One region of the Desulfosporosinus burensis genome, then DNA from elsewhere that is predicted to be linked to it. Evidence: riboswitches for the same ligand, from Rfam matches in the RefSeq annotation. Region 1 holds a riboswitch; the other holds the start of a gene.
What was found. A riboswitch is a leader RNA that binds a small molecule or an ion and turns the genes downstream of it on or off. The one in region 1 is predicted to bind lysine.
Positions count from the first base shown of each region.

Region 2: another riboswitch for lysine. It lies ahead of lysA (diaminopimelate decarboxylase); the one in region 1 lies ahead of dapA (4-hydroxy-tetrahydrodipicolinate synthase).

Region 1 covers NZ_BAAHYN010000001.1:311,008-327,212, reverse strand. Annotated here, with positions in the region: gene ACYQ3Q_RS01865 (permease) at 1-226, opposite strand, end outside; gene ACYQ3Q_RS01860 (ArsR/SmtB family transcription factor) at 253-603, opposite strand; gene ACYQ3Q_RS01855 (DUF2703 domain-containing protein) at 648-854, opposite strand; partial or broken gene ACYQ3Q_RS01850 (arsenic resistance protein) at 1,052-1,696, shown strand; gene ACYQ3Q_RS01845 ((2Fe-2S)-binding protein) at 1,727-2,200, shown strand; gene ACYQ3Q_RS01840 (iron-containing alcohol dehydrogenase) at 2,686-3,852, shown strand; gene ACYQ3Q_RS01835 (MerR family transcriptional regulator) at 4,176-4,562, shown strand; gene sfsA (DNA/RNA nuclease SfsA) at 4,919-5,605, opposite strand; lysine riboswitch at 6,036-6,210, shown strand; gene dapA (4-hydroxy-tetrahydrodipicolinate synthase) at 6,472-7,347, shown strand; gene ACYQ3Q_RS01820 (ParB/RepB/Spo0J family partition protein) at 8,193-9,143, opposite strand; gene ACYQ3Q_RS01815 (hypothetical protein) at 9,219-9,737, shown strand; partial or broken gene ACYQ3Q_RS01810 (type I restriction enzyme endonuclease domain-containing protein) at 10,034-10,429, shown strand; partial or broken gene ACYQ3Q_RS01805 (arsenate reductase family protein) at 10,814-11,110, shown strand; gene ACYQ3Q_RS01800 (thioredoxin family protein) at 11,148-11,495, shown strand; gene ACYQ3Q_RS01795 (hypothetical protein) at 11,665-11,844, shown strand; gene ACYQ3Q_RS01790 (hypothetical protein) at 11,921-12,445, shown strand; gene ACYQ3Q_RS01785 (hypothetical protein) at 12,731-13,081, opposite strand; gene ACYQ3Q_RS01780 (DUF2800 domain-containing protein) at 13,034-13,186, shown strand; gene ACYQ3Q_RS01775 (DUF2800 domain-containing protein) at 13,122-13,610, shown strand; partial or broken gene ACYQ3Q_RS01770 (DUF2800 domain-containing protein) at 13,595-14,182, shown strand; gene ACYQ3Q_RS01765 (hypothetical protein) at 14,172-14,321, shown strand; gene ACYQ3Q_RS01760 (ssDNA-binding protein) at 14,407-14,883, shown strand; gene ACYQ3Q_RS01755 (DNA polymerase) at 14,883-15,815, shown strand; gene ACYQ3Q_RS01750 (hypothetical protein) at 15,799-16,200, shown strand; gene ACYQ3Q_RS01745 (hypothetical protein) at 16,119-16,205, shown strand, end outside.
Region 2 covers NZ_BAAHYN010000018.1:54,918-71,122, forward strand. Annotated here, with positions in the region: gene ACYQ3Q_RS24685 (phosphopentomutase) at 1-540, shown strand, start outside; gene ACYQ3Q_RS24690 (purine-nucleoside phosphorylase) at 544-1,374, shown strand; gene ACYQ3Q_RS24695 (pyrimidine-nucleoside phosphorylase) at 1,534-2,835, shown strand; gene ACYQ3Q_RS24700 (CoA-binding protein) at 2,911-3,408, shown strand; gene ACYQ3Q_RS24705 (D-alanyl-D-alanine carboxypeptidase family protein) at 3,608-4,756, shown strand; gene sigF (RNA polymerase sporulation sigma factor SigF) at 4,765-5,586, opposite strand; gene spoIIAB (anti-sigma F factor) at 5,601-6,038, opposite strand; gene spoIIAA (anti-sigma F factor antagonist) at 6,040-6,384, opposite strand; gene spoVAC (stage V sporulation protein AC) at 6,567-7,034, shown strand; gene spoVAD (stage V sporulation protein AD) at 7,102-8,109, shown strand; gene spoVAE (stage V sporulation protein AE) at 8,124-8,486, shown strand; gene ACYQ3Q_RS24740 (spore germination protein) at 8,687-10,165, shown strand; gene ACYQ3Q_RS24745 (acyl-CoA dehydratase activase-related protein) at 10,352-11,494, shown strand; gene ACYQ3Q_RS24750 (acyl-CoA dehydratase activase-related protein) at 11,436-12,587, shown strand; gene ACYQ3Q_RS24755 (acyl-CoA dehydratase activase) at 12,574-13,599, shown strand; lysine riboswitch at 13,735-13,924, shown strand; gene lysA (diaminopimelate decarboxylase) at 14,035-15,369, shown strand; gene ACYQ3Q_RS24765 (hypothetical protein) at 15,550-15,735, shown strand.

The sequences.
Region 1 (16,205 bases):
TGCGGGTTCTTTCCGGTGGGAAAAAGCTTTGGATATATGAGATGATAAAGATCAGGACGGATAACAAGATAAATATCTTAATAACATCGTAGATAAAAAAATGAAGACTTCCACCCAGGCGATCAGATACATTCAGACCGAATATATTTTCAACTAATAGTTTAACTAAGTTGGAAATCCAATCCATTCTTAGAACTTGATTATTCAACCATTCAAAGATAAACATTTAGATCAGCTCCTAAATTTAGGTTATTAATCGCAGTTCACACAACATTGATTCAAATACTTTTCTTTATCAGCAAGTCTGCTCTGATCGATGACAAGCTGAGGGTACGACTCAAGCTCTTCAATAATGTATTTCAATGTATTAAGTAAGACCAGATTTTCAGTTTTTAAAGAATAGAAGACAAATTTTTCTTTCCGTTCATCGAGGACTAAATTCATATCCCTTAATTTAGACAGATTCTTGGATATCTTAGGCTGTGGAACCTCTAAGATACCACCAAGTTCACAAACGCAAAGATCTTGCTGATAGAGAAGTACGATGATCCGTAGTCTGGTTTCATCGGATAAAAGTTTATAGATATTCGTCAATTGATTCATTTTACTGCTCCTTAAAATAAGTATTTGCAACTTGTATTATTGACCTATGCACATATGAGTATATGTATATAATATTCCTTTCTAAGTTTGTTTGTCAAGAAGTTAATGTTTTCAAACGCCATTGACATGGTTGATCCATGAGTAGAAGTTGCTTCAAGAACCTTCGAAACTTCCGATAGAGCTTCGTCAAGACTTGTATCCGCTCCCTGGCAGCGTGTGCAAACGCTAACATCAAGAAACAAAAAATCAATGACTAGTGCTTTTTTAAAAATTTTGATTTCCTTTGAAACATCTCAGCAACCCGGGCCGCAGGAACAGCCAGCAGCAACATTTTAAATTAGCAACCATTTGAAACAACTCCTCAATCGTTATTGTCATTCGACTTTACATAAATAAAGACGCAGCACGCGAAAAAAAGACGCAATATTTTACGTCTTTTTCAACAAAATTCACAATCACTGCATTAACAAAAGGCAATCCATCTTATACCGTCGTACAAGTTGCAACGAATGACCTAATCATCCTTGTTGCGTTCACACCAATCGTGGCCTTTTTATTAGGCATTAGCGGAGTACGCATACCCTGGGAGACTCTTATTTTATCCGTTGTACTCTTTGTCGTGATACCTCTTACGGCAGGAATATTGACTCGTATCTCCGTGATTAAAAATAAAGGAGAAGACTACTTTCTTAACTCGTTTCTCCCGAAATTCAACAACATTACAGTCGCTGGGTTGTTGCTGACGCTGGTCATTATTTTCTCATTCCAAGGCAATGTTATCCTAGAAAATCCCTTACACATCTTTTTGATCGCGATCCCACTTACAATTCAGACGGTCCTGATCTTCTTTATATCTTACTTTACAGCAAGAGGTTTAAAGTTGGCCCATTGCATTGCGGCTCCTGCCGGAATGATTGGAGCCTCAAATTTTTTCGAGTTATCTGTTGCTGTTGCAATAGCTCTCTTCGGAGCGACATCGCCGGTTGCTTTAGCGACTATAGTAGGAGTGCTCGTAGAAGTGCCCGTTATGTTGATGTTGGTTAAATTTGCAAATAATACAACCCACTGGTTTCCCAAGGATAGCCTGAATTAAACGTTAAAGCTTACAGAGGGCGGAGATAAGTTGCTAGAACTTAACGTAAATCCAAAAGTAAATAATTCATGTCCAATATGCGGAAATATAGGTCAAAGGGTCAAAGACATTACTGTGGATTATCAATTAGAAAGTAAAAAAGATATAAGTTTATATGGAGACCAGTTTTTTATATGCCTAACGCCAGAATGTGAGACTGGTTATTATTCAAAAGACGGAAAAGTAATTCGCCAAGGACAATTAAAAAGCAAGATTTGGTTTAAGAAAAATGTTTCTTCCCCCATTCCTGTTTGTTATTGTGCAAACGTTATGGAAGAAGAAATTCTTTACCATGTTGCTGAGGCACAATGTTGTTCCAGTTTAGATGATATAAAAAGACACACAGGTGCAATTACAGGATGTGAATGCATAACAAAGAACCCGGCAGGTGGCTGATGTGCTTCCGTGGTGCGATCGGTGATTGCCAAAGGTTTAAGTATTAGAAATAAAAAAGACTTCTCATAAGGATTTTTTTTATTGGTCAGGCTAGTGTAGTTAATTGATCCATACCTAGAGGTACTACCCGAACAACTGTTTTTACGCCCTGATGTGCGCCAGAGGCGAACAAACTTTAAAACCTTCGATAATAACAGTTCGGACACCCCAGAGAATTTGAGTTATACCGAGCATTCCGATGATTAAAGTTTTTGATGAAAATAACTAAAACAACAACTATAGAAGCACCAAAACCTGTCCTCATGCCTGCAATTATTCCGTTTTGTACTCATGAAGGAAGCGGGTTAGGACGCTATCCATGGCACTCGTGTGAATACAGCTAAAAAAGATGTCACTAATTGGTTGGATAAAATTAACTAAAAAGGACTGATGATTAGTGTTTTGTCATCCAAATAGGAAATTATGATTAAGTCCTCTTTACAATTAAATTTACTTGACTTGGAGTTAACTCCAAGTATTATAATGGCAATGAAATAATTTCAAGGAGGTTCATTATGCTAAACTTTGATTTTTACAATCCAACACATATTGTATTTGGTAAGGACAGACTCGAGAGCATTGATAAGTATGTTCCAGCCGATGCGACTGTCTTAATAACCTATGGAGGTGGAAGTGCTAAAAGAAGTGGCCTTATCGATAAGGTTAAAACCATACTTGGTAACAGGAAAGTTTATGAATTCGGCGGTATAGAACCGAATCCTCGTTACGAAACATTAGTAAAAGCCGTAGAAGTTGTACGGAATGAGAATATTGATTTTTTGCTTGCAGTTGGTGGGGGGTCTGTTATCGACGGAACTAAATTCATAACACTTGCTTCTTATTACGAGGGAGATTCGCATGATTTGTTGAAGTACGGCATGATGTCTATTCCTTTGGATGTAGTAGGAAAAGTGGTTCCATTCGGTACCGTGCTCACTTTACCTGCAACCGGGTCTGAAATGAATAGCGGAGCTGTAATCAGCTATGAGCACGGAAAATATGCCGTTATGAGTGAGTTAGCTTTTCCTAAGTTTTCAATATTAGATCCGACCCTTACTTTTACGCTTCCCAAGACTCAGGTTGCCAATGGAGTAATTGATGCATTTGTGCATACAACTGAGCAATATCTCACATATCCTGTGGATGGTAAGTTGCAGGATCGTATAGCCGAGGGTATTTTACAAACATTGATAGAAATAAGTGAAACTACAGTTGCTGAACCCGGAAATTTTGATGCACGTGCTAATCATGTCTGGTGTGCAACTCTTGCATTGAATGGGGTAGTTGGTGCAGGGGTTCCACAGGATTGGGCGACTCATATGATCGGACATGAACTTACCGCACTATTTGGCATTGATCATGGACAGAGTTTAGCGATTGTATTGCCATCATTACTAGAGGTAAGACGCGAACAAAAACGCGCTAAACTTCTGCAATATGCAGAACGTGTATGGCATATAGAGAGTGGCAGCGAAGATGAGAAAGTAGACTTGGCAATTCTGAAAACTAGAGAATTCTTTGAAAGCCTTGGTGTAAAAACTCATCTGTCCCAATATGGCGTTGGAGCTGATAAAATACCATTTATTGTTGATCAGCTGAAGGCTCATGGGATGACAGCACTCTCGGAAACTCAGGATCTTACATTGGATATAAGCCAAAAGATTCTTGAAGGAGCAGTGTGATCATCTTCCATAACGTATGACCTTGTCTGCCAGTAACGTACGCAAGCTATAAGATAACTTCGCGTACGTTATCGTGCATATTTTCTATATATTGGTGGCTATGAATAGCCTGTACTGCTGTTTTGCCATCTGGAAAGACAGCAGTTTTTTCATGGACGAGAAAAAGATGCTGGACAAACAGCTTGCCTTCGTACTCTTATAAGATGAACGCATATAACACTCTGACTTTTTAAATGGCAGCATGGATTAGTGCTACTATTTAAAACTCTTGACTTAGAGCTGACTCCAAGTGTAATGGTATCAAATATCAGGAGGTAAATCGTATGACAATTGCAGAAGTAAGTAAAGAATTTGATCTTTCACAGGATACACTCCGCTATTATGAACGCATCGGACTGATTCCCCGTGTGAACCGCAATAAAAGCGGAATCAGGGATTATACGGAAGAAGACTGCAGGTGGGTCGAATTTATTAAATGTATGAGAAATGCAGGTCTTCCGATTGAAATGTTGATTGAGTACGTTACGCTGTTCCAACAGGGTGATGCGACCAGTAAGGCCAGAAAAGAACTTTTGGCCGAGCAGCGTAAGCAGTTAATGGCAAAAATGGAAGATATGAAGAAAACGCTAGAACGCCTGAATTATAAAATCGAAAGTTATGAACAGTCGGTGGTTGAAAAAGAAAAAGAGCTAAGAAGGTCGGAGGATTAGTTTTATGGGCAAAAATGTATTGATATTATCTGCAAGTTCAAGGAGAGGCGGAAATTCTGAGTAAAGTGGGTAATGAGCAATCAAGCGATGCAGCTTGCAAAATCAAAGGAGGATTTAGTAAGTACAAAGAAGGCCTTCGAGAACGAATCCATTCTGTCAGCAAATAGAAAGTGCCAAACTTATGAAAGAGAATAATGTTCAAATGGAATCCTGGGCGGGACCCATATTGTAAACTAATAAATCTATAGTAGTGAGCAAAGGCTAACAATCGATTTGAAGGAGTGGAAATATGAGCAGAGACTGTCATTTTATTAATGTTTCACTTCCTTTAACTGATAATGGCAATTTGTTTTTTATTAATAACGAACTTCTACCGGAGTTCCTATGGTTATCGCGTCTTCATAGACTATAGAATCATAGGCCAGGACCGTCACTCCTTTTTCAATTGCAAGCTTCAGCGCCTTTGCAAAGCCCGGATCCCTTAACTCATAGGGTGTAAAATATTTTATGCCCTTCATCTGAATGAGAAAGAAAATGAAACCTGCATACCCTTCTTCAACAGCTTTGATCATTTCATAAATATGCTTGCAGCCCCTCTGAGTAGGAGCATCTGGGAACATGGCAATACCATCGGTTTCAAGAGTTACACCTTTTACTTCTATAAACCCTCTCTGATCTTTAGTTTCAAAGTACAAATCAAATCTTGAATTACCGTAAACAATCTCTTTGGACAGCTTTGTAACATAACGAATTTCCTTGATTTTTCCATCCTTTATACCATGATATACAACCATATTGGGGATTTGTGAATCGATATTGATCAGGACATCTCCTTTATATGCGGCTATAATTGAGTACTTTGTCTTCCGCATCGAGCTTTTTGCTTCTTCCAAAATCACCGTAGTTCCTTCCTGTAGTATCTCTCTGCACCGTCCCGTATTTTTAACATGAACAATTTCTTCCTTATTGTCAACTATCACATGAGCAATAAATCTATTAGGCCGTCTTATAAATTTAGCAACTTTAGCGGATGTATACTTCAATGCTTGCACCCCCTTTATCTATTAAATCATGGCCTTCCCTGATATTCTTGTATTTTTTCTAGAATGAGAATACCGCTATTAACTTCCGTTGTTGATGAAAGATTATGTATCAAAGAAGGGACTTTTGTTGCTACTTCATTCCAACCCATACCTTTGTGATCCAAGCGTTCATAAATGTATTAGTATTCTTCTTGACTTACGACTGATTCATCAGGAGTAATTTGAGTAATATCCCTTTAAGAAAGGGTGGATTACCTTTATAATATTGTATCAGATTCCACAATTACAAGAAGCTGGTCTTTATTTTTGGAGTTAGTGTATCGCTGATCCTACTGAATAGGATAATGATCTATTGGAAATATAATCCAAAGTATTCAAATAAACATTTGCACATCATGCTGATTTTCGCTATAATCAAACTAGTTGAATAACAGAAGATAGAGGTGGGTCAAACAAGAGTAGCTAAGATGAGGTTGGAGAGAAACCTTTGATCCTTAGCGAAAGGGGATGGCTCCGAAGGGTGGATTTCTCTTAAATCCATGCCTGGTTCCCGGATTAAGAGTCCTTGAACTGTCACCGTTTTTCGGTGAAGAGCTATCGTTTTGTGTGCATTATTTAATTATTAATTATTTTAATTATTTAATTTTGTTTAAAACAAGGCGTTAGTTTAATCTACGCCTTGTTTTTTATGTTTTGTAACAAAAATTATAGTATGGAGGTTATCATGGCAAACGTATCGTAGTTGGTGGGGGTTGTCCGTAAATATAACTAATCTGGCTGAATACTGATAAAACCTAAGCTGATAAGTTAGACGCTCGAATAAAGCAAAAACATATTAAGAGTAATAAAAGGTAAGGAGTGGGAATATGTCATTTGGAAGAATTCTAACTGCTATGGTCACACCCATGAATGAGTGTTTAGAAGTTGATTATGAAGAAGCAAAGCATTTAGCTTTACACTTGGTTAAACATGGGAATGATGGTATTGTCGTCGCAGGGACAACTGGGGAGTCTCCGACAATTTCAACTGAAGAAAAAATTGAATTATTCAAGGTGGTTAAAGAGACCGTTGGATCACGGGCTATGGTTATTGCAGGAATAGGCTCAAATACGACTGAGGCAAGTGTAGCGTTAGCCAAAAAAGCTGCAGCAGTCGGAGTAGACGGGCTGATGGCGGTCGTACCCTATTATAACAAACCGTCACAAGAGGGTTTATATCAGCATTTCCGTAAAATAGCCGATGCGACCCCGCTACCCCTAATGCTTTACAATATTCCGAGCAGATCTTCCGTCAATATGCTCCCGGAAACCGTGCTCAGACTCAGCGAAATCCCCAACATAACAGCGCTTAAGGAAGCGTGCGGAATGATGGATCAGGTCAGCGAACTAAAACGCATTCTGCCTGAGAACTTTGCCATCTATAGCGGCGATGACTCTCAAACTTTGCCGATGCTGGCTTTGGGCTGCACTGGTATCATCAGCGTGGCAGGACACGTCATTGGTGACGAAATGAAAAGCATGCTCGACGCGTGGTTTGCGGGGGATACTCAAACGGCTTTAAAATGGCATTTGAAGCTTCTTCCCATGTTCAAGGGAATTTTCGTTACCACAAACCCTGTACCGATCAAATACCTGTTAAAGTATCACGGGATTAAGGCTGGCGGAGTAAGACTCCCTTTGGTCGATGCTATCGAAAAAGAAAAAGCTTTTTTAGATGATTTATACTGCCAAATTAAAGGTTAATACCCTTTATCCATCAACTAATGCCAGTCAATATACTTCCTTGTTAAGTCTATCCCAACCCATAAATAAACACTCACCTTTTTGAGTAAAAGGTGAGTGTTTATCTGTAATGCGAAGTTGGTAAATAGGGGTTTTAGCTGCAACTGAAAACCTTTTACGTAGAGATTGTAGATACTTATTTGCAAATGGGGTGGCAGGGGAAGATTTTACTGAAGTAGAGGGACGTTATGGCACGTTTAGCAGCCTTAGGGCCGAATATCGTGTACAGACGTATGCTTGGCGTGGGGTGTTTCTCGCGACAAGGTGGCCTATAAGCCGGTCTTTATTATTCTATCAATTCACCCTACATAGTAATTTATAGCTCTTTCAACGTGACAGGGCACGATGGTGTTACTTCAATGTGAGTTTTTGGAGTTATAAGTTTCCTCGAACGCAGCACGTGGAGACCTGTGTACTGCTATATCACAAGGATTATTCGGTAGGGGAAAAGGGCAAGAAGGTTTCGGTTGAGGTTGGAATGAATAAGTAAAGTTGAATAATCCATTTATATTAAAGGGCATCTGCTGGATTATTAAGGCAGGTGCTTTTTAATATGGGTGATATTAAAAGGATTTGTCAAAAGAGTATTGAATTATCTATACTAATAGGTCTTATGGGGTTATGCTATAAAGGAAGTATATGGGGCAAAGCTTATTCCATAAAAATGTCAATTAGTTGTGGTAGAATGATAAGAGTCTTAAACGGAGTTAAATTGGAGGAAATATAAGTGGCAAGTGATAATCAAGAGCTAGAGTTGGCTATGGCCTTCGTTATACAGCCGCCGGATTCGTTTGTATTGGTCGAGTTCAATGGCCATGCTCTCCGACCTCCTCTGTTTTCCCCGGGGAAACAGGGTCCCAACTAGCTTTAGCGAATCCTGCAAATCTCAAAAGAGACTGTGTACACTGCCTAAGCATCGGTAAGATTATCTGCCTGTCTTCTAATGTAAGTGTCGCTAACAGACCTTCTGCCTCGCCCGTCAGTCTAAAGAGCATGGTTAAAAGATGGCGTAGTTTTTGTAACGCCACTAACTTGGGGCTTAAGTCTTGAGCTTTAGAACGCCTAGATTTCTCGGTGGTCGCCAGCCATCCGAGAGTGTCCTGAGGGTTTTCCAAGACGGCTCTTTTTACTTCATGGGGAGTCTGAGGGTTGTTGTAGGTTGTAACGAGTCGTTCAACGGCGGATTTTGGCAAATGCTCTGTGATCACTTTGCACGCAAAGGTTTGCTGCACATCGCCAGGCATTCGAGCGATTTCCTGTGCAGTATGGGAGCACATCTGTCCCGCCTGAACTAACTCCACGACACTGGTGACGAGTCGATCGGTCAAAGCTAGGCGTTTGTTAACCCAACTGACCGAACGCCCAAGCATAAAGGCTACCTCGGTCTGGGTCTGCCGATGCTTCAAGCAGAGTTCTTTGAGTAAGAGTCCTTCACTCAGAGCATTCGGGCTTTGCTTAAGAGACGACAATAGCAAAGCTAGGCTGGTTGCTTCTGGTGCCTCTAAGCGTTCCATTACCACCGCCCGGACTGTGTTCTGTCTCATCCTCGTCAGGACCATTCGTTCGCATTCACCCGCTATGACGTGGTAATGCCCATCATCACAACGGCGTACCACCAACGGGTGGATGAGTCCATACTCGCGTATTGCCTTCTCACAGCGTTCCAGTTCTCGATTGCCCACCGAAATTGCGAGGACATTGTTTCCTTGGATGGCTTTTACGGGGATTTCTTCAAGTTTACTACGCTCTATATCCATTGTTGCACCTCCTTAGCTTTAAATTAGCAAGTAACTTGGTGCAACGCTCTATTTTACAAAAATATTAAGGCGATTTTGCCTATACAAGAAAGCGATTTGTATCTGTCCAGTATTGATACGCTAACCAACTGCCGAATTCTGGCGGAGCAGGGAACGGTCATCAAAAAGAAGAAGCAGTATCTTCTAATAATCCATCATCGTCAGATTACCATCGAGTGTCCCATTCTACGTATAGACAATGGTAGCTACCAGATGATCTGGCCGTCCTTCAAACTCCCCAATCGTCCCTATCCTGTGTTTGTGTATCTCAATGCTGTAGCATGGTATCTCTCTAGTGGGGAAAGTATGCGATCAACTGCCCAAAAGGTCGTTCATTTCTTTGGGCTATCCACCTTCAGCCACTCCACCCTTTGTCGTTTTTTGCCAAAGCTTTACCCGATCATGCCCTACCTTATTCAGTATGGGGCCCAGATCATCAAGGACTGGGGCGCTACCACTTCTCGAGTTGTTCCTCGAAAACATTGGGATAAGCAACTGTGCGTATTGGCTGGACAATTGAATGAACTCCTTGGGGCTACGCTGACCGTGCCATGAACTCTTTCAGTTCCTCATCGCTGAATACACTTACTTCTTGGGGAAGACGATTATTTAAATTGACGGTCGATATTTTAAGTGTTATATTCATCTTGCTGATGGTTTTATTGGGTGATAATGGATTTTTTGCTCGCAACAAAAATCTACCATTTTTCTACCGAATTTTCCATCAGTTTTTTTATATCACAGCTTTGGTCCCCATATTAATGAGCATAAAAAGAAAAAAGACCACTTTGTGGTCTCCGATTGAATGAGCATTGGGTACCATTTTGGTATCCTTTGAAGTGAGCGAATCCATCGATAAGCCCATGCAGGGGCATAACCTGATGCAAGCCATTGCAAGAGTCAATCGAGTATTTCGAGAGAAACAAGGTGGACTTATTGTCGACTATATTGGTATTGCAGAAAAATTAAAAGAAGCACTATCCTAATATACGGAGAGCGATAAGAAAACAACTGGTGTAGATACAGAAGAAGCAGCATATGCCATGCTTGAAAGGCACGATCTGATTAAGGAAATGCTTCATGGGCATGACTACAGCAAATTCTTTACGGGTAAACCAAGCGAGAAAATGCAAGCAATCGTTGAAACGATGGACTTTATTATTGAGCTTCGTGAAAATAGAAAAGATGATTATATCAAGCTAGTTACTGAAATGGCTAGAGCCTATTCGCTATGTGCTACAACAGAATGGTAGGCCTTTTTACGACTAAATAGAGGTAATTGTTATGTACATAACTTTCCCAGCAGATGAAAAGGTCAAGGCGCGACTAGACGCTATTTGTAAATCGCTCAACATTTCCCTAGAAGAATGGTTTGGGACGGCGTTGATCGAATCACGAGCATGACGTTTTGACCAAAGCTTCTGAGTAGCAATTCCGAAGATCAATCAGGATGGAAGTGGGATGCTAACCTTTGTCGGTTTGTTCGAAGTAGTGATGCTGAATAAGTTCGTAAGAGGTCAATTTTCGTGAAGAGAATTGCTACTAAAAAGGGGCTAACTTATAAACATCATGGACTTGGAGGAGAAAGAATGCTCACATTTTATTGTTTTCCCCAGTGAACGACTTGTCGTAAAGCAGAAGCGGGCCTTCTGCAAGAAAATGTTATGTTCGAGTACCGGAACATTGTAAAAAACCCTCTCTCAGTCGATGAGCTGCTCGAATTATCGAAACTTGGGGGAATTGCCATTCAGGGCCTGCTTAACAAGAAAAGCAAAACTTACAAGGATCTTGGGAAGGAACTTGAGGAGTCAAACGAATTGGCCGTTGCCAGTTTTCTTGAGACCAATCCAAAGGCAATGATCAGACCCTTGGTTGTAAGGAACAATGAGTTGATTATTGGGTTCAAGTTAGAAATGAAGAATAAATGAAAAAGATTATTATTTTAGAATGGAAGATTCAATTATTATGAACAATGAACCAGCTATTTTTCAATCATATGATCATCTCAAACAGTTCATAGCAGAAGAGGGACAGGTTATTCTTTATTTTAGCTCCCAGGACTGTAATGTTTGCCATGCTGTTTTCCCAAGGCTGATGAATCTAGTCAATGATCATCCAATCAAGGTGGTAAAAATAAATATCGATGAGCATGTAGAAATTGCAGGGCAATTATTGGTTTTCACAGTACCGACGATTCTTATGATGCATGAAGGCCGAGAAATTCTTAGAGAAAGCCGATTTATTGATTTTGAGAAAATCGAGAGAACCTTAATCCTTATTAAGGATGAGATTATACTAATAGAGTCAAAATAGGAAGTGTTGGTATCTGCGGATGATGGCAGCCAAGAACAAAGTTCGCTCTTCAATACAGCTACACGCCCCCATAAATTGAATAAAGACTACAATCGAAAAATCATACAAAGAGAGACTATCACTGTAGACAGAGAATGGAAATAATGAACCAATAAGGAGGGGCATTCCTGTGAAGAATTGTGAAATGAAGTTGGATGGCAATATATTGACTATAACGGTCGATATCTCAAAGGAATTTGGCAAATCTGCTTCGGGGAAAAGTATAATCCTTGCCTCGACTGAAGGAAATGTGTCAATACCTGAAAAAGAGGAAATAAAGATCGGCCTAAATATCTATAGAAAGCCTTGAAAACATGATGGACATATACGTTCTCGGCATTCTATGGTCAATTGGTAGCCCTATCGAAGACAGATATCCTTATTTTATGCTTAGACACCATGACAGATATTTTCTGGACGTTGTTCGCAAAGCCTTGAATATTCCAACCAGTGTTTTTGCCGGAGAATCCCTAACTCGTGCACAGTACAAACTTAAGTTATTTAACTTTGATCTAAACCAATTAACACAATATGGTTGGCAAACTCGCCTCAGTGAGCAGCGCAGCTACCCAAATATTCGGGAACATGCCAATTTTATCCGCGCCTACATTGAATTGCATAGTTCAGTGGATACTCTCACTATCCGGCAACGCAGTAAAGAACGAAGATCACAGCGTTTGCGAATCTACGGCAATCGATATTTTCTTGAACAGCTTACAGAGATGTTGAGTTCACAAGTTGAAGTAACTCCTAAGCGCGTCCAAAAGGCGACCAATCTTTCGGAGTTTAGTGGCATCCTCTACTATCAAAGTCGTCGGGAGTTAGAGAAATTGCACGACTATCTTTATCCTCCCGGTATTCAGTATTTCCATCGGGGATATTATGAACACTTTAGAAGTTTACTTAAGTAGTCCCAAACACCCGGCGGCATTGAATCGATGTTGCTGGATTGGATCGTCTTAGGTTAGGTGGAGAATATTGACCGTTTTTGATGTGGCGGAAGCACTAAACATTTTCTGCCCAAATCTAGGAACTCCCCTGTCATGTCTTTTAAATTAATTAACCGTAATTTTCTCTAACATTAAAAACCCGCTATCAAGGTAGCGGGTTTTTTGCATTATTTGTTAAGGGATGTACGACCACGTCGCGAGTAATACCCCGAGAATCAATATAAGTAGCGTTAGCAAGACCCAATATTAATGAATGACTTTCGCATTTTTATAAGCCAGAGATTTATGTTTAGGAAAGATTTTGATAAAAACATAGCTAATAAACACTTCTACTACTTCGGTCAGGTTCTGCGGGTTTGCATAATATTTAGCTTTTTTTCCGGCACCTGCCCTAACTATAGCTGAATAGGGGGGCACTTCCTCTTCATCCCCAACATCCACCTTTAGATAGAAATCAGCCATTAACCATACCATGACTAATGCCCCAAAGACACCACCCACTACGTAACCAAAAGAATCTTTAATTTGGATGGCACACTTATAGCCAAAATGCTGGGCCAAACAGCCCATGATGTCCAAAAATGCATTATAAAACATTACTTTAACTGTACGCCCTCGGTCAGACTTGAGGAATCGTTTGCAGACAAAACTAGCACCTTTATGGAAGAAGGTACTGCTGCAACATGCCTTATCAGAGCATAAGCTTCGCAAGTTTCTTAAAATCAAAACAAAAAAGCCAATCAGTAAGTATAACTCTCAGGAGTTAGAATTCTACACGGATGCCTACGTCGACTACGTCTGTGAATTGATCGCTGAGGCTAAAACAAGGTCAAGTGATTCACTAGCCCTGGTCGAACAACGATTAGACTACTCCCACTATGCACCGGAGGGCTTCGGGACAGGCGATTTTGTGATCGTGTCGGATGACATTCTCGATGTGATTGATCTTAAATATGGTAAAGGGGTTCTAGTATCAGCAAAACACAATACCCAAATGATGCTCTACGCACTAGGGGCACTGGAACTATTTAACCTCTTGTATGACATCGAAAAAGTACGTAGACGATCTGCCAACCCAGACTCGACAATATATCTACCTTTGAGCTCTCAGTGGACGAACTTTTGAAATGGGCAGAGACGGAGTTAAAACCCAAGGCCACACTCGCCTTTAGAGGTAAAGGCGAATTTATATCCGGCGAGCATTGTCGCTTTTGCCGGGCAAGGAGTCAATGCCGAGAGCGAGCCAATACCAATTTAGAACTTGCTAAACTGGACTTCAAGCTGCCTGAATTATTGAATGATGACGAGATGTCAAAGGTTCTAGCCCAAGCAAACGAGCTGAAATCTTGGGTAAAGGATGTCTGGGAGTTTGCCGAGAAGGAAGCGATGGCTGGTCGAAAAAAATGGTCGGGCTACAAATTGATCGAAGGTGTGAGTCGACGGAAATATACGGATGAAGCCAAGATCGCAGAGCAGGTGTTGGCGACTGGCGACTTCGACGAGGCCCAGATTTATACCTAGCATCTTCTCGGCATAACGGCTATGACACAGCTTCTTGGCAAGCAACGGTTTAGGGAACTACTGGGAGGTTTGTGTATCGCACCTCCAGGCAAACCCTCGCTGGTGCTAGAGTCGGACAAGCATCAGGAATGGAATCCATTCGATGCCGCAAGGAGTGATTTTGCGGATGCCATTTAATATGGAGCGTTTGCAAATTAAAGGCGACGGGGAAATCATTTACGTCAATAAATATGATTACCAAGGAATCGTGCTTAACCGCAGACTGGATATTCTGGTATTCGTACAGTTGATGGAAAAGTTATCATCGACTTTGTAACAAAAAAGATTCAGGTCAGAGGTTGTAAGGAATTCAAAGACCTCGGTCCGCAGCGTAGTAAAAGCATAAAGGGGACATGAAAATAATGGCAAACGAAACGACAAAGGTAATCACAGGGAAAGTAAGATTCTCATTTTGTAATGTATGGACACCAAAGAGCATTAATGGGGGAGACGAAAAATACTCTGTGAGCCTCGTAATATCTAAAAAGGACAAAGAAACAATCGAAAAAATTAACGCTGGCATAAAAGAAGCCGAAAAAGTAGGAGTTGCCAAGCATGGCGCAAAGTTCACGAGTGGTGCTGGTTTCAAACGACCACTTCGAGATGGAGATATTGACCGATCGGATGATGATAACTACGCGACACAAAAACCAACGGTAGTAGGACGAGGAACTTGCCAAGCCATGCGCCAGAGAAGTGGGCCACATTTAAGGATTATTGCAAAAGAGACGTTGAAGTTGAGCAGTCTATACGGAAGAAACTTGAGAAGTATCCCATATCCGACAATGAGCAGGCACTTTGGGTGCTCGACCAATAGATCAACGACCGAGGAATTTTAGTGGATATCGAACTTGTGAAAAACGCTATCCGGTGTGTTAAACAGTACCGATCAGGCATCTTCGAAGAAGCCAAGGAACTAACCGGGCTGGACAATCCCAACAGTGTGGCTCAGCTTAAAGAATGGTTTTTAGGCAACGGACTTGAGATCGATAACTTATCCAAAAAGGTTGTGGCCGATTTAGAGAGTACCACAGAAGGTGGGGTCCAAAGGCTACTCCAGCTACGACAAGAAATGGCTAAAACGTCCATCAAGAAATATAACGCCATCCAAAGAGCCATCTGCCCGGACAAGCATGTACGTGGACTGTTACAGTTTTACGGTGCGAATAGGACAGGCCGGTGGGCTGGAAGGCTTATACAAATTCATAATCTACCACAAAATCACCTACCAGACTTGGAACTGGCGCGTGAGATCGTAAAGGCCGGAGACTTTAATCTTTTAGAAATGCTCTACGATAGTGTGCCGGGCGTGCTTTCTGAACTCATCCGAACCGCCTTTATTCCACCGCAAGGTCATCGAATTATCGTAGCCGACTTCTCGGCCATTGAAGCGCGTGTGTTAGGCTGGCTCGCTGGAGAGAAATGGCGACTCGATGTGTTTAAAGGCCATGGCAAAATTTACGAAGCCTCTGCTTCACAGATGTTCAGTGTACCTGTGGAACGCATCGTCAAAGGGAATCCAGAGTACGAGCTTAGGCAAAAAGATAAAATATCTGAATTGGCCCTCGGCTACCAAGGGGGAGCAAATGCCCTCGTAGCTATGGGGGCCTTGGACAAGGGACTTAAGGAAGAAGAACTTGACGGACTGGTTAAGGCTTGGAGGCGGGCTAATAACAAGATCGTTAAATACTGGTATGCCGTAGATGATGCCGCAAAGAAAGCAGTTACAAATAAACAGCCATGTTGTTGGCAATGTGAAGTTCCATGTTGAAAGCGGAATCCTATTTATTACGCTACCGTCAGGTAGAGGGCTCTCCTACATCAAGCCTAATATGGAGCTTAATAAATTCGGTCGCGAGGCCATCTCCTATGAAGGCATCGGTGAGAATAAACAATGGTGCCGCATGAGCACCTATGGGGGTAGGCTCGTAGAAAATATTGTCCAGGCAGTGGCTAGAGACTGTCTCGCCGATGCCATGCTGCGGGTCGATAAGGCTGGATACAAGATCGCGATGCACGTCCATGACGAATTGGTCATCACCGCACCAGTGGGTAGTGGATTACTAGAAGAAGTGTGCGAGATAATACTGGTTTGGCTGCGGGTACTGCTTTTAAGACGATTCAAAAAGCAATTAACATTCTTAACAAAATCCTAGAGGAA
Region 2 (16,205 bases), on a different contig from region 1:
GCGATGGTACCCCCTCATAAAATTTTATTGGAATATGTAGAAGAACAAGGACTTGAGGTCTGTGCGGTGGGGAAAATCAAGGATATTTATGCGGGACGGGGTGTGACCGACTACGTAACCTCCAAAGGGAATATGGAAAGTGTTGATAAGACCTTAGCTTATATGGCAAAAGTAAAAGCGGGTTTGATCATGAGCAACCTGGTTGATTTCGATATGATATATGGGCACCGCAATGATGTTGAAGGGTATGCGAGGGCGTTAGAAGAGTTTGATACTCGCTTGCCGGAGATCTACGTTGCCTTGCGACCAGAAGATATGCTGATTATTACGGCCGATCATGGCTGTGATCCGACCATCCGAGGTACGGATCATACTCGGGAATATGTGCCTTTGCTTGTTTATGGGCAAAATCTGAATAAGGGCGTGAACCTTGGAGTGCGCTCTTCCTTTGCGGATTTAGGGGCGACTGTCGCTGAATATTTGGGGACTGAGCAAATAGTCCATGGAAAAAGTTTTTACACTGATATTAAGGGGGTATGAGAAATGATCTCGGAATTGGAACAGAATGCTAAATTAGAAGAAGCTCGACATTATCTTCAGAATCAGGTAGGGGTGTCACCTGAACTTGGAATAATCTTGGGTTCAGGGTTAGGCTCTTTTGCTGACCTGGTCGAAGAGAAAGTCGTAATCCCTTATCATAAAATTCCTCATTTTCCGGTCTCAACGGTAGAAGGGCATGCTGGACAATGGGTCTTTGGAAAAGTTGATGGTCGACCGGTTGTCGTCATGCAAGGACGCTTTCACTATTATGAAGGATACGCCATGCAAGAGGTAACCTTCCCGATTCGGGTTATGCAAGGACTAGGCGTCAAGGGTCTGATTGTTACCAATGCCGCTGGCGGAATAAATCCTGAATTTCGTCCTGGTGACCTTATTCTGATTAAAGACCATATCAATATGATGGGTGACAATCCGTTACGGGGAGCAAATTTATCGAGTTTAGGACCACGTTTTCCGGACCTCAGCGAAGGGTATAATTTGGAATGGCGTCAAAAGGCATTAGCCATGATGCCAAACTATGAAATACGCCCTCAGGAAGGAGTTTATGCGGCGATGAGCGGCCCGAATTATGAAACTCCTGCTGAGATCCGTTTCTTACGAACGGTTGGTGCTGATATGGTTGGTATGAGCACCGTACCAGAAGTGCTGGTCGCGAACCACGGGGGAATGCAAGTTTTAGGTATCTCCTGCGTGACCAATATGGCGGCTGGAATCTTACCCCAAAAACTTAATCATGCAGAAGTTATGGAAACTGCAGAACGGGTTACGAAGCAGTTTATAAGTTTTGTTCGAGGGTTGGTAAAGGAACTTTAGGAGTAATCTCTCGACGTAAGTCATACTCTCTAGTTGAGAGTTGAACTTTCTAGCAGTTTAGAACGTTAAAAGTTGGAAAAGCGAGTTAAGATAGGTTAAAGCATTTGCCTTAATTGTTAATTTGTAAACTGTGAATTGATATAGAGAGAGTGATTCATGATGCGTATGGTGGACCTGATTGAAAAGAAACGGGAGGGGGAAATCCTTTCTAGGGGAGAAATCGGCTTTATTATTGAGGGTTATGTCCAAGGGATCATTCCGGAGTATCAAATGTCTGCTTGGGCTATGGCAGTTTATTTCCGGGGGATGTCGCTCGAAGAAACAGCAGACCTAACCATGGCGATGGCGCAGAGTGGAGATCAACTGGATCTATCCTCACTTGGAGGACGATTTGTCGATAAACACAGTACAGGAGGGGTGGGGGACAAGACAACCTTACTCCTGGGGCCTATGGTTGCAGCCTGCGGAGTACCTGTGGCGAAAATGTCGGGGAGAGGTTTAGGGCATACCGGAGGAACTATTGATAAGCTATCCGCGGTGCCGGGCTTCAGGGTCGAACTTACTCGGGAGGAATTTCTGGCACAAGTGAAGAAAATCGGGTTATCCGTTATTGCTCAATCGGGGAATCTCGTCCCTGCCGATAAAAAGCTTTATGCACTTAGGGATGTCACGGCGACCGTAAGTTCCGTTCCCTTGATTGCCTCTTCGGTTATGAGCAAGAAGATCGCAGCTGGAGCGCAAGGAATCGTCCTAGATGTAAAGTATGGCTCAGGTGCCTTTATGAAAACTCTTGATGAGGCTAGGGTGCTGGCTAAGACCATGGTGGGCATAGGAAAACAACTTGGCCGTCAGACGATTGCGGTCTTGAGTAATATGAATCAACCCTTAGGGCGAGCCGTGGGAAATAGCCTTGAGATTCTTGAAGTGGCGGACGCACTTCAAGGAAAAGGTCCTGACGATTTAATGGAGGTAAGTTTAGAACTGGGGGCCTGGATGCTTGTGGCTGGACAGGTCGTAACGAACGTTGAGGCTGGGAAGGAAAAATTGCGTGCCAGCCTGATCAATGGAGCCGCATGGAATAAATTCTTGTCGTTTCTATTAGAGCAGGGAGGAGATGCGCAAGTGGTAGCAGATCGTCGTCTAATAGTTGCCTCGTGGAATCTGCCGATTCTTGCCCATGAATCAGGCTATGTACAAGCGTTTGATGCGCATAAAATTGGGATCTTGGCTATGACCCTTGGGGCAGGACGAGTTACTAAAGAAAGTCCAATAGATTTAGGGACAGGGGTTATCCTTGAAAAAAAAGCAGGCGAGTGGGTTGAAGCTGGAGAACCCATCTTGCAACTCTATGGCAGTTCTCAGGCAACGTTGGCAGAGGGACTTGAGTTCGCTAATCGCTTAGTTTCAGTTGGGAGTCAAGCCCCTGATTTGCCTCCTTTAATCGAGGAAGTAATTCAGTAAACCGATAAGGTATTCATAAAATCCCCCTCTTCACGTATGCATAGTATGAGTGCAACTGGGGAGGGGGATTTCATTATGGTGCGGGAAAAGAAGTATTACCCTTTAGCTCAAGGGTTAACAACTCAGGACACCTATGCTGTGCTTGGGGATGCCCAAAAATTTAAAAAGCATAAACACGCTTGGAAGGTTTGGCGGACCTTAAAAGAATTTGGTTGTGTGGTCTATCCTGTGGCCGATGAAATCCAACGCCTAGAGGGGAGTAAGGTCTATCCGAATTTAGCACCACTAACTGATAAGGTAACGGTCGTGGTGGCCTGCCTGCTTCCGGAGAGACTTGGTTCGCTGGTTCATGAGGCTGTGTCGGCAGGGGTTGGCAAGATTTGGTTCCAAGAGCAAACTTGGACACCTGGACTCCAACAAGAGTGTGAAAACGTAGGAATTGAAGTCATTCGCGGGTGCGTACTGCGACATAAAGCTTATCCGTCCAAAATAAGTCTGCGTTATTTTAGTCCTTGTTATTGGCACGGTCTAAGAGAGGTTAAGGTACCACAGAAACGTTATGGTAGATATTAGGCAGGTGAGGAAGCGCCTTAGCCCGTTCGGTTAATTATGCCATTCTTGGCGCAATATAAGCTTGGGGTCTAAGCTTTAACTTGGGGTCAGGCCTGACCCCAGGATTAACACCAGGATTAACAAGCTTAAGCGAATTTCATTCGATATATATTTTTTTTTTGGGAATAATAGAATCACACTATAATGAGGGGGTCAAAAGATGCAAAAATATTTCAGGATTGTTTTAACCATGCTGCTTGTGCTGGTGAATATTGGTTTTGCCAACGTGCAACCGGTGCTGGGTGTTGAGATCCAGACAGATGCTACAAGTGCCATTTTGATGGATGCAGCATCTGGTGAAATCTATTTTGAGAAAGAATCACATAAAGAATTACCACCTGCAAGTGTCACGAAGATAATGACTTTACTGGTGGCTGCAGATGCCGTAGCTACAGAGAAAGTAAAGTTGACGGACAAAGTGACCGCCAGTGAGAATGCAAGCAAGCTTGGAGGTTCACAGATCTACCTTGAACCAGGGGAGATATTTACCTTAGAACAAATGTTAATAGCCATTGCCGTCGGTTCAGCAAATGATGGTTGTGTTGCAGTTGCGGAACATATCACCGGAACCCACGAAGCCTTTGTAGAGGAGATGAACCGTAAAGCACAGCAATTAGGGTTGAAAAATACACATTTTGCCAATGCTTACGGCTTACCAGCGGAGGGTCACTATACGAGTGCGTATGATCTAGCGGTCATTTCCAAAGAAGCTCTTAATTACCCCTTAATACGGAAGTTAACCAGTATTAAAGAATATGACTTGCGAGACGGCAAATTTAAGCTGTGGAATACTAACAAATTACTATGGTGGTATCCAGGTGCTGATGGTTTTAAAACAGGGTGGACAAATGAGGCCAAATATTGCTTGGCTTCAACTGTTGAGAGAAATGGATTAAGGTTAATTTGTGTCGTAATGGGTGTACCGCAAGTTAGAGGACATTTTGCCGAATCTATGAAAATTTTTAATTATGGTTTTGCAAAGTATGAGTTTAAACAATTTGCTCCAGCGAATGCCAAGCAGGGAGTTGTCAAAGTTCTCAAGGGAGTAGAAGATCAGGTTATAGTAAATACGGAAAAACCCTTGGGTGCAACCGTGGAAAAAGGGAAAGATAAGAATCTCTGGGTCGAGACAAAGCTAAACCCAGAGGTCAGTGCTCCTATTCAAAAAGGCCAAACGTTAGGGGAAGTTCACTTGTATCGCAATGATCAGCTTAAAGCAAGCGTTAATTTGATAGCGGATCACGCAGTGGCAAAGGCAGGTTTGGTGCAGCAGGTAGAACGTACTCTAAAAGGAGTCTTTGGGTATTAAGAAGGGTCTCAGTCTGAGTCTAAATCTGAGTCAAAATCTGATTCTAAATCTGATCGATCGTTAATCTTCGCCAATTCGCGGATTCTCAGCAGCGCTGCACGTTCGATACGAGAGATTTGAACTTGTGATAGATTAAGTAGACTTGCGATTTGACTTTGAGTCTTATCTTCGAAAAATCTCATCATAAGGACACGCCTTTCCCGCTCGGGTAATTTGTCCAAGACTTCGTGAAGGGCAATTTTATCAAACCAACTTGACTCAAGTCCCTTTTCTTCAGAGAGTTGATCGAGAACGTAAATGGGATCGGAGTCGTCTTGATAAAGGGTATCGTAGATTGAGGTAGGACTCTGGATTGCTTCAAGAGCCGTGACGATCTCATCCCGATCAACTCCAATATTGGTGGCAATTTCTCCGATTGTCGCTTCTCTGCCAAGCGTTGCTGAAAGTTCGTCCCGAGCGCGATTTACTTTATAGACAAGTTCTTTGTAGGAGCGAGGAACCTTTATGGGGTGGTCATCTCGGAGAAAACGTCGGATTTCGCCGATAATCATGGGTACTGCATAGGTCGAAAATTTAACTCCATAGGTAAAGTCGAATTTATCGATAGCTTTAATTAATCCGATCGTTCCGATTTGAAAGAGATCCTCCAGTTCATAACCACGATGTGTGAAGCGTTGAACCAAATTAAAGATAAGTTTAAGATTGCAATTGATTAACCTCTCCCGTGCTTCTGTGTCCCCTTCTTTCGCTGCATGGAGGTATTGCATCATCTCTTTATCTGATAGCAGTGGAAAGTGGGGGAGATTCATTTCGGATAATCGTTGAATCATAATATGCCGCCCCCCTAATGCGAGGAGATGGGCGTTTGTTTAAATTTCTTGATCATGGTCACGGTAGTTCCCTCTTCAAGCACAGATTCTACTTGAAGTTCGTCCATAAACGATTGCATGAAGACAAAGCCTAGACCCATACGCTCTGGATCAGTACTGAAAGCCGGTTGCATAGCCTGCTCGACATCAGAGATGCCACACCCACGGTCTTTAACAACGATTCTGAGGGTAGTGCCGGTGATATCCAGATCCAAGTAAACTAGGTTATTAGGAATGTTATGGTAGCCGTGAATAATTGCGTTAGAGACCGCTTCTGAAACAGCGACTTTAAGTTCTTCAATGTCGTTCAATGGAAGATCCAGTTGTGCTCCTACTGAAGCAATAAGTAAACGAGCAATGCCTACATTCTCGGCGATACTTGAAAATGTAAGGTTTATTTGGTTTGATTTCATCTTAGGCTCCCCTTCCTTCTTCATATGCGTGTGCCTCATCCAAATAGAAGTTGATAATTTTAGGCAGACCAGACAATTCCATGATCTTATAAATGTGAGGGGGTACGTTTGTGATTTTGAGTTTACCTCCTAAGGCAATTAGTTTCTTGTACCTACCTAATATAACGCCCAGACCTGAACTGTCAACAAACTGGACATTTTGAAGGTTTAGAATGACTGTGCGAATTCCTCTCTTATCTATTTCACTGTCAATGGTTTGTCGTAGCATAGTCGCTGTGTGCATATCCAGTTCGCCATCTAAGCGCAAGAATAGAGTTAGGCGCTCTATTTTTTTTTCAACATTCAAGACCATTCCCCCTAACGATTAGCAATACTAATCAATTCGCTGTAATCCATAATTTTCCTGCTTAATTAAATAGTATTCTATGAAAAGCTCTGTCGAATATGTGGTTTTCATCGCCTCGTATAATTTTGGTCATTCAGATAATAATAGAGATTATCTGTCACTTGTAGAAAGGAGGAAAAACATTGGCTAATCAATCTTTTCGTGAGCCCACCCTCGCGGTAACCCCTGAAAAATATAAAATATTAGCGCAGCAATACACGCCCAAGCCCACGACAGTTAAAAATGTTAGCAGGGCCTTTGTGATTGGCGGAATTATTTGTGCAATTGGCCAAGTCGTCATTAATTTTTTTGTGAGTGTAGGGTTGTCCCGTATGGAAGCATCAACTGCGGCAACTGCAACGATGATCTTCTTAGGAGCGCTGTTAACCGGCTTGGGGATTTATGACGAGATTGGTAAGTTTGGAGGTGCTGGTTCGATCGTTCCAGTTACTGGGTTTGCTAATTCCATGGTTGCACCTGCTATGGAATTTAAACGTGAAGGCTATGTGTTAGGGGTTGGAGCAAAGCTATTTACGGTTGCCGGACCTGTACTTGTTTATGGAATTGCCACATCGATTGTAGTAGGTCTAGTGTACTTTATGATTGATTAGCACTGAGCTGACAAATTAGCATGATTGCCAAACTAAGCACTTTAGGTAGGAATGGGGATGGTCAGGTATGGATTTGAAGCGAGCAGGAAATCAAACCGTGGTGTTTGCCAATCCACCGGTAATTTTATCATCATATTCCGTAGTGGGACCTAAAGAGGGACAAGGCCCATTAGGTAAAACGTTTAGTAAGGTATGGAAAGACCAGCTCAATGGTGCAAAATCTTGGGAGGTTGCGGAGAGTCTCATGCTTCAGGAGGCTATGCAAGGGGCTATAGATCAAGCGGGCATTCCTAAAGACCATATTGACTACATGTTAGCCGGAGACTTACTTAATCAAATCATTTCCTCGAATTTTGCTGCGCGCCAGATGGCGCTTCCCTTTATCGGACTATACGGAGCTTGCTCGACCATGGCCTTGGGCCTGGCCGTGGGGAGTATGTTGATTGATGGAGGATTTGCCAAGCATGTTTTAGTGGGAGTATCAAGTCATCATGATACAGCTGAGCGACAATTTCGTGCCCCAACTGAGCAGGGCACCCAAAGGGCAATGAGCGCTCAGTGGACGGTTACTGGCGCAGGGAGTGTGCTTCTTGGGAAGAGTGGAGAGGGACCTCGGATCACATCTGCCACGATTGGAAGGGTAGTTGACTACGCTGAAACGGATGTCAATAATATGGGTTCAGCCATGGCCCCAGCGGTCGCGGATACGGTTCTAAATCATTTCCATGACTTACAGCGGCAAGCAGCGGACTACGATTTAATTGCTTCCGGGGATCTCGGAGCGATTGGCTTAGCTCTAGCTACAGAAGTGCTAAGGCAAAGTGGTATCGATATGGATACGACATTCACAGACTGTGGGATTATGGTTTTTGATGCTAGTCAAGATGTACATTCGGGGGCTAGTGGATGTGGCTGTTCGTCTGTGGTTTTCGCTGGGAATATTATGAGTCGCCTGAAACTTGGAGAACTAAAGCGAGTTATGCTTGTGGGGAGCGGCGCTTTGCATAGTCCCACCTCTGCGCTACAGGGAGAATCCATTCCTGGAATTGGGCATGCTGTGGTCATTGAGGCTTGAAAGGAGTAGAAACTATGTTTGAGATGATTATTCCAGCCTTCATTGTTGGTGGGATAATTTGTGTAATTGGACAACTCCTCATGGACTATACAAAGCCTGCCTTTACTCCAGCCCATGTCCTTGTTACCTTTGTTACGGGTGGAGCAACTTTAGGGGCTTTAGGTCTGTACGAACCTCTTATAAGGCTAGGTGGGGCTGGAGCTTCGATCCCCTTATCTGGTTTCGGGTATAGTCTTGCCAAAGGGGCTATGGAGGCGGTTGAAAAACGTGGAGTCATGGGGGCTTTTTCAGGTGGTGTCGAAGCAACCGCGGTAGGGATTGCAACGGCGGTGTTTTTCGGGTACTTGATGTCGGTAGCGTTTAAACCTAAGGGTTGAATCGAGGGTCGAAGTTCGAAGTTCGAACTACGAATAGAAACTAAAGGTAATTTTCGATTCGCGGACTACGAACCATACGAACTACACGAACAATACGAAACTACAAACGCAAACTTCGACAAGGGTGCTGTCGGAATTAATTACTACGTAATACGAACCACGAACTACGAACATCGAACCACGAAAAGGGTGTGAGCCTAATGGATAATAATTCAAGCGAGAAGAATATTTCAGTAAGCAAGAATTATCAAGAAAATGTGGATTATCTTAATAAGGAATTAGGGGTTCCTGATTGTTTTGATATAGTTCTTCGAGAGATGTCTATTGGTGGAAAACGAATCGCCATTTATTCTGTCAACGGGATGGTTGACTCGCAAGTGGTCAGTTATATTCTGGACGCTCTTATAGAACTAGAACGTTCGGATTTAATTGTTAACGCCCTAGATAAATTGGTTAAAGGACGAATTATTAATTTACAAGTTTCTGAAGTTCAAACCATGGATAAAGTGTTCTACTTTGTTTTATCAGGTCCGATGGCGATTTTTGTCGAGGGTCAAGATAAAGCTATTATTGTGGATGTCCGTTCCTATCCTGGTCGTCAGCCTCAGGAACCAGATATTGAGCGTGTGACCCGTGGATCTCGTGATGGTTTTACTGAGGGCCTCGTTATCAATACCGCTTTAATTCGCAGGCGTTTGCGTGATCCAAAACTACGTATGAAGTTGGTTCAAGTAGGCGGTCGATCTAAGACTGATGTCTGTATTGCCTATATTGAAGATATCACTAATCTTGATATGGTCGATAAGATTCATAAAGATATTCAAGCGATCAAAATCGACGGGATTCCGATGGCGGAGAAAAGTGTTGAAGAATTTATTCTCGGTAGTAAGTTTTGGAATCCTTATCCTCGGGTACGCTATACTGAACGACCCGATGTGGCGGCGATTCATTTACTGGAAGGATATGTAGTGATCCTAGTCGACACTTCTCCGTCAGTCATGATTGCACCATCGACCTTCTGGAGTCATGTCCAGCATGCGGAAGAATATCGTCAGGAACCGATTGTGGGGGCATATCTGCGGTGGATCCGCTTTGGCGGGATTTTTGCCGCCCTCTTTCTTCTTCCTCTTTGGTTGGGCGCAGCCCTTAACCCCCAATTACTACCGGAATGGCTTGAGTTTATCGGCGTAACGAAACCTGCCAAAGTTTCCTTACTGGTACAAGTCTTAATAGCTGAGTTTGGGGTAGATCTCTTGAGGCTGGGCACAATCCATACCCCAGGTCCTTTAGGCACGGCTTTAGGTTTGATTGCCGCATTTATGTTAGGTGACATTGCGGTTAAGGTGGGATTGTTTACTCCGGAAGTGGTTATGTATATTGCCATTGTTTCCGTAGGGACATTTGCTACGCCCAGCTATGAGCTAGGATTAGCTAACCGATTAGCGCGCTTGTTCATGATCGTAATGACCGGCCTCTTCAATTTTTGGGGGTTTTGGATTGGTGCGGCCTCTGTATTCTTTCTCCTTTGGCGGACAAAGTCGTTTGGCGTGCCCTACCTCTGGCCGCTCTTGCCTTTCGATTATAAGGCTATGAAAGGTATTCTAGTACGCTCTCCAGTACCGATCAGAAACCAGCGTCCAAGTATCTTAAAAACACAAGACCAAGATCGTCAACCTTAATCGATGTACGAAGTTCGAGGCACGTGGTTCGAGTGCATGTGCGCTTCTGGAGCCTTGACGGGCTTCGTAAGGGGCGATCTATTCTCTGTGATGTTCGTTAACGGTAAAGGAGGAATCTACCCCGCTTGAAGAATACGAAAATGGTTTAGAAATTGGATGAAACATGAATGAAAGGATGCTAGATAAGTGAAGATAGGGTTTCCTCGGGCTCTTTATTACTTTGATTATTTCCCATTTTGGGCTGGTTTCTTCCATCAATTAGGTATAGAGGTGGTGACTTCACCACCGACACATCGAAGAATCATGGAACTTGGTTTAAAAAATGCTAGTGATGAAACGTGTTTACCTTTAAAGCTTCTTGCTGGGCATATCCAAGCACTTCGGGAGGTCGATTGGATTTTCCTGCCCCGAATGGTCAGTGTTGAAGAAAACACCTACACTTGCCCTAAATTTTTAGGAATTCCAGAAAGTCTTCTCTCCGCTGTTCCCTCTGGAATTCCAGTTCTAACAGTCACTATGAATTGGCGAAAGGGTCAACATCATGTTTTAAAAGACCTTCAAGCAATGGCGGGACAACTGGGTAAAAGTAGGACGGATATTCAGAAGGCCTTTTGTGAAGGCCAAAAGTGGCAAAAAAGGTTTCAAGATACAAGGGGGGTAGAGTGGAATTTTGAGGAAAGCATTCGTGAGATAGCGAACGCATCAAATTGTTCAGTTAAACCTCAAAATGCTAATGTGTCTAGGCAAAGTACTTGGAAAGAGCGAGTGTTTGGAAAGATGACTTTGATACCCTATAAACCTCCAACGGAAGTACCGCTTGCCAAGGCAACAACCCCCAAAGTGGTTCTCGACTCCGATCGTTTAAGAATTGCCTTAGTTGGGCATTCTTACTTAACTCAAGAATCTTACGCTAACTTGAACCTTCTTAGAAAGCTTCGTGAAAAAGCATGGGTGGAGTTAGTTCAACACGTTAAGCAAGATGAAATTGAGACTAATTTATTAGGGTTGCGCAAAAAGTTGTTTTGGAGTCACTCCAAGCAAATCTATGGTGCAGGTAACAAGTTTGTGGAGGATCCAAAGATTCACGGGATTATTTATTTGACCTGTTTTGGTTGTGGCACAGATTCAATGGTTCAAGAACTATTATCTCGAAAGGCCCGGCAACAACATAAACCCTATATGGTGATAACCCTTGATGAACACAGCGGTGAGGCGGGTCTTATCACTCGGCTGGAAGCCTTTTTGGATATGGTCGAAAGGAGGAGGGTCCATGAAGGTTACGTTTCCACATATGGGGAATGCTTGGATTGTAATTCAAACACTCTTTGAGTCCCTGAATGTTGAGGTGGTGGTCCCGCCAGTCAACAGCAAACGAACGGTAAATTTGGGAACAAGGTTATCACCAGAGTCAGCCTGCCTGCCCTTAAAACTCAATCTTGGCAATTATATTGAAGCTGCAGAAGAAGGGGCTGATACGATTGTAATCACTGGGGGAATTGGTCCCTGTCGTTTTGGATACTATGGTGAAGTGGAACGTCAGATTCTGCGGGATGCTGGATACGATTATGAAGTAGTCACTCTTGAGCCCCCTAATGGAAGCTTACTTGGGCTAGCGAAACGCATCCGTTTCTTAGCAGGAACGAAGAATTCGTGGACAAAAATTCTGAAGACTTTGAGATTTACCTATCTGAAAAGTGTCGCGCTAGATCGAGTTGAAGATTTGATCCATGCAGCACGACCTAGGCTCCCCTCTCCCTTGAACACAGAAAGGCTTTACGAAGAAGCCAAGGGTAGATTAGCGCAAACAATGTCGGAAAAAGGGATTTATGATACCGTTCATTGGGTACAAGAGAGCATTCGTGAACGTCAAGGGGAGAGAGCTACCTCTAATGGTGGATTTTATAAACCACTGCGAATAGGAATTGTTGGAGAGATCTATACCATTCTTGATCCATATTCTTCAATGGGTATCGAGGAAGAGCTTGGGCGATTAGGCGTGGAAGTAGATCGTTCAATCTATCTTTCAGGGTGGGTTGGGAACCATGTCTTTCAAGGTCTAGCTCAGGGATACCGGTCTATAAAATATTATTCGGGTCATGCCAAACCATATTTACCGCATTTTGTAGGAGGACATGGTCAAGAAACAGTTGGAGCTACCGTGAAATTTGCACGGGAAGGCTTTGATGGAATCATTCAAGTTTTTCCGTTATCTTGCATGCCAGAAATAGTGGCTGCAAGTGTTTTACCTAAAGTTCAAGAAGCTTATAAGATACCTATTATGACGCTAATTGTTGATGAGCATACGGGTCAGGCAGGAATACAAACCCGTTTGGAGGCGTTTGTTGACCTTCTGGAAAGACCGCTCCTGCTGCAAGGAACTCAACAAACAAGAGAGGAAGTGTTAGGCGTTGGGGGAAGATAAATTCTTTCTAGGTGTTGACGTTGGGTCAGTAAGTACTAACATGGTCTTGCTGCGACCAGACAATACTTTGCAAGAGGCACTTTATCTAAGAACACAAGGACGTCCTATGCAAACGATCCAAGAGGGAATCAAACTCTTGAGATCTCGAATACTGAATTCTACAGAAATCATTGGAGTGGGGGCTACAGGAAGTGCGCGTCAGCTAGCGGCAACGTTACTAGGTGCTGACGTCGTAAAAAATGAAATTACTGCTCATGCTGTAGCAGCTTCAAGGGTTAATCCTGAAGTGCAAACCATCCTTGAAATCGGCGGTCAGGACTCAAAAATCATTATCCTGCGAGATGGAGTGGTTTCTGATTTTGCCATGAATACCGTGTGTGCAGCAGGAACAGGGTCGTTTCTCGACCAGCAAGCGGCCAGGCTGGGTATTCCCATTGAAGAGTTTGGACCTCTAGCCCTCCAATCAAAAAACCCAGTTCAGATTGCTGGGCGCTGCTCTGTCTTTGCGGAATCTGATATGATTCATAAACAACAGTTAGGGCACTCGCTGCCAGATATTTTAGCGGGACTCTGTATGGCGATGGTTAGGAACTATCTGAATAACGTAGGTAAAAATAAAGACATCAAGGGACCGATCTTCTTTCAAGGGGGTGTGGCCGCAAACCCCGGAATACGTAAAGCCTTTGAAGAAGAATTAGGGCAATCAATTATTGTACCAGAACATTATGGGGTCATGGGCGCCTTAGGTGCTGCCTTCCTAGCACAAGAAAAAGCGCTAAGTCGACCAGAAAGTCAGACTGGCTTTCGCGGGTTACAGCTTGCTGATACCCAATTTCAAGCCAAGAGTTTTGAGTGTTCTGGATGTGCAAACCGTTGTGAGGTTGTTGAGATTATGCAAGAGGGAGTGAGCTTAGCAAGGTGGGGAGATCGATGCGGTAAATGGTCTCTTACTCTCGAAGCTAGCAATGACGTTGGTTTAATGGATCAGCAAAGGGAACAACGAGGAGCATGAAAAATTGCTTAGAGATAATTTGCAGTGCCTTACCCAAGATCTTTAAGTTTATAAATAGTTGAAGAAGATATTGATGTTTGTCGGAATTTCTGTTAAAATTAATGGATAGAAATTCATAATACCTCATCTCTTTGGGGGTGTGGTAGAGGCGCGGATGACAAGAGTACCATGAAGAAGGTTGCGAACACTGATGAATTCATGGGAAAGGGAAATTCGCCGAAGCCCAAAAAGGCGTGCTTTTTGGTGCTGGGTCTGTAGTGAAGAACTGCAGGACTGTCACACGATGCTTTTGATCTAAGCCATCGTGTGGAGAACTACTCACAACAGGAGAAGAGGGTCATTGTTCCGTGCATCTTGTATGGCAACAGAGGACCTCCTTCTGTTGCCATTTTTAATTGATGTAAGAATTTATTTGAGAAACGGGAGGAAAAGAAGATGAGGCTGCACGGCACACAATTAATTAATGAACAGGGGCATCTTGAAATTGGCGGTTGTGATACAGTAGAATTAGCCAAACAATTTGGGACGCCTTTATATGTCATGGATGAAGCCCATATCCGGGATATTTGTCGCCAGTATTATAGTTCGTTTGTTGAAGGTTTAGATCATACAGAGGTCATTTATGCGTCTAAAGCATTTTCCACCTTAGCTATGTGTCGAATAATTGAGGAAGAAGGATTGGGGTTGGATGTTGTCTCAGGAGGAGAACTCTATACAGCCCTGCAAGCCAACTTCACAGCTGGACGCATTTATTTTCACGGAAATAATAAATCTCGAGAAGAATTGACAATGGCCATTAAAGCTGGTGTGGGACGAATTGTTGTGGATAACTTCTATGAGATGAGCGTGCTCAATGATTTAGCTGGAGAACTAAACCAGCAAGTCAACATCCTTCTTCGTGTGACACCGGGGATCGAAGCTCATACCCATGAATATATTCAGACGGGTCAGATCGATTCAAAATTTGGTTTCACCTTATCCGACGGCACAGCTAATCGAGCCTTAGATTTAGCTTTATCCTCTTCTAACTTGGTGCTTAAAGGGCTTCATGCCCATATCGGATCGCAGATTTTCGAATTAGAATCTTTTCGGCATGAAGTTCAGGTCATGATCGAGTATATGGCAGCTATGCACATGCGTACTGGTTGTCTTCTCCAAGAGTTAAATCTTGGCGGAGGCTTTGGAATTTATTATGCCTCAGGGGATGATCCTGCTCAAATTGCAGATTATGCAAAAACAGTTCAGGATGCGCTAGAGGAAGCTTGTTTAAAACAGAGTTTTCCTCGTCCGAAAATTATTGTTGAACCAGGTCGTTCAATTGTGGGAACGGCTGGAACAACCATTTACACCATCGGATCCAGCAAAGAGATTCCTGGAATTCGGAAATATGTTGCCGTCGATGGAGGTATGGCCGATAACCCCAGACCTTCTCTTTATCAAGCTCGATACGAAGCGGTTCTGGCCAATCGCGCGAATGAAGAGGCGGCTGAACTTGTTTCTATTACTGGAAAATGTTGCGAGTCCGGGGACATGCTGATTTGGGATCTTGATTTGCCAAAAGTCCAGCCTAGTGATCTACTGGCGGTTTCGTCGACGGGTGCCTATAACTATTCCATGTCCTCGAATTACAATCGCCTTCCAAGGCCTGAGGTAGTTCTGGTAAACAACGGTCAAGCAGATGTGATTGTCAAACGTGAAACCTATTCAGACTTACTTCGAAATGATCGTTTGCCAGAGAGTTTGAAGTATCTGCAGATGGCAAGTCGGTAATATGCCCAGAAAAAAGGCCCGTGTGCGTTGTTTGACGCTTGCGGGTCTTTTTTTTGTAATTTAGAAGCACGGTATCGCTGGAGTCTAGAAAACAACTTTCTCGTCGAAAAGCATCAGGGCTACGGCTATGAACATACCTATTCCTATGATTGACAAGCGATGAAGGGGCATCACCATCTCATGCGGTTGGCCCATCTACTCAACAATGTCGTGATGCGTGGTGTCGAGATCGTGGTCTGGGTAAAGGAAAAAGGAATCCGGGGCTTGATTCATTTTCTGCGCCAGGCTTTGAGCGGGGCTCTGCTAAACCATGTAGCCATCAATGGTTTGCTTGGCAAAAAGTTTCAGCTGCGTCTGGATACTTAAGCTGGATAGATTTAAGTTAAATAAATTAGTCGGTGAAGTCAAGACTCTACGCTACCCGTCTGTCTAATTTTTGTGATAACACTTGGATGAATTCACGTAATAACCGCAAATAATTACATAATCCGTTGAAAGAGTGTGCTTTTTACCCAAAGAGAGGAATTTCCATATGTTATACCATTCCAGAGGACCTTTAAACTTCTTCATGCTTCAGCTCTGCTCCTTAAAATATTATATTGACAATGAAAATAAATAATAATATTATATGATTATCCAATTAGCTCAGAATGTTCGAATTGAAAGGGCTTCCTGAGCTAGTACGATAATCATATAATATTATTATAGAAAAAGTAGAATAATTTTATAATTGATTTGGGGGACTTACTGGTAATGGTGTACTGACACCAATACTATAAAATAAGTTAAAGCTCAAATATGCGTATGGTGCGCATATTTGAGCTATTTTGTTGTTA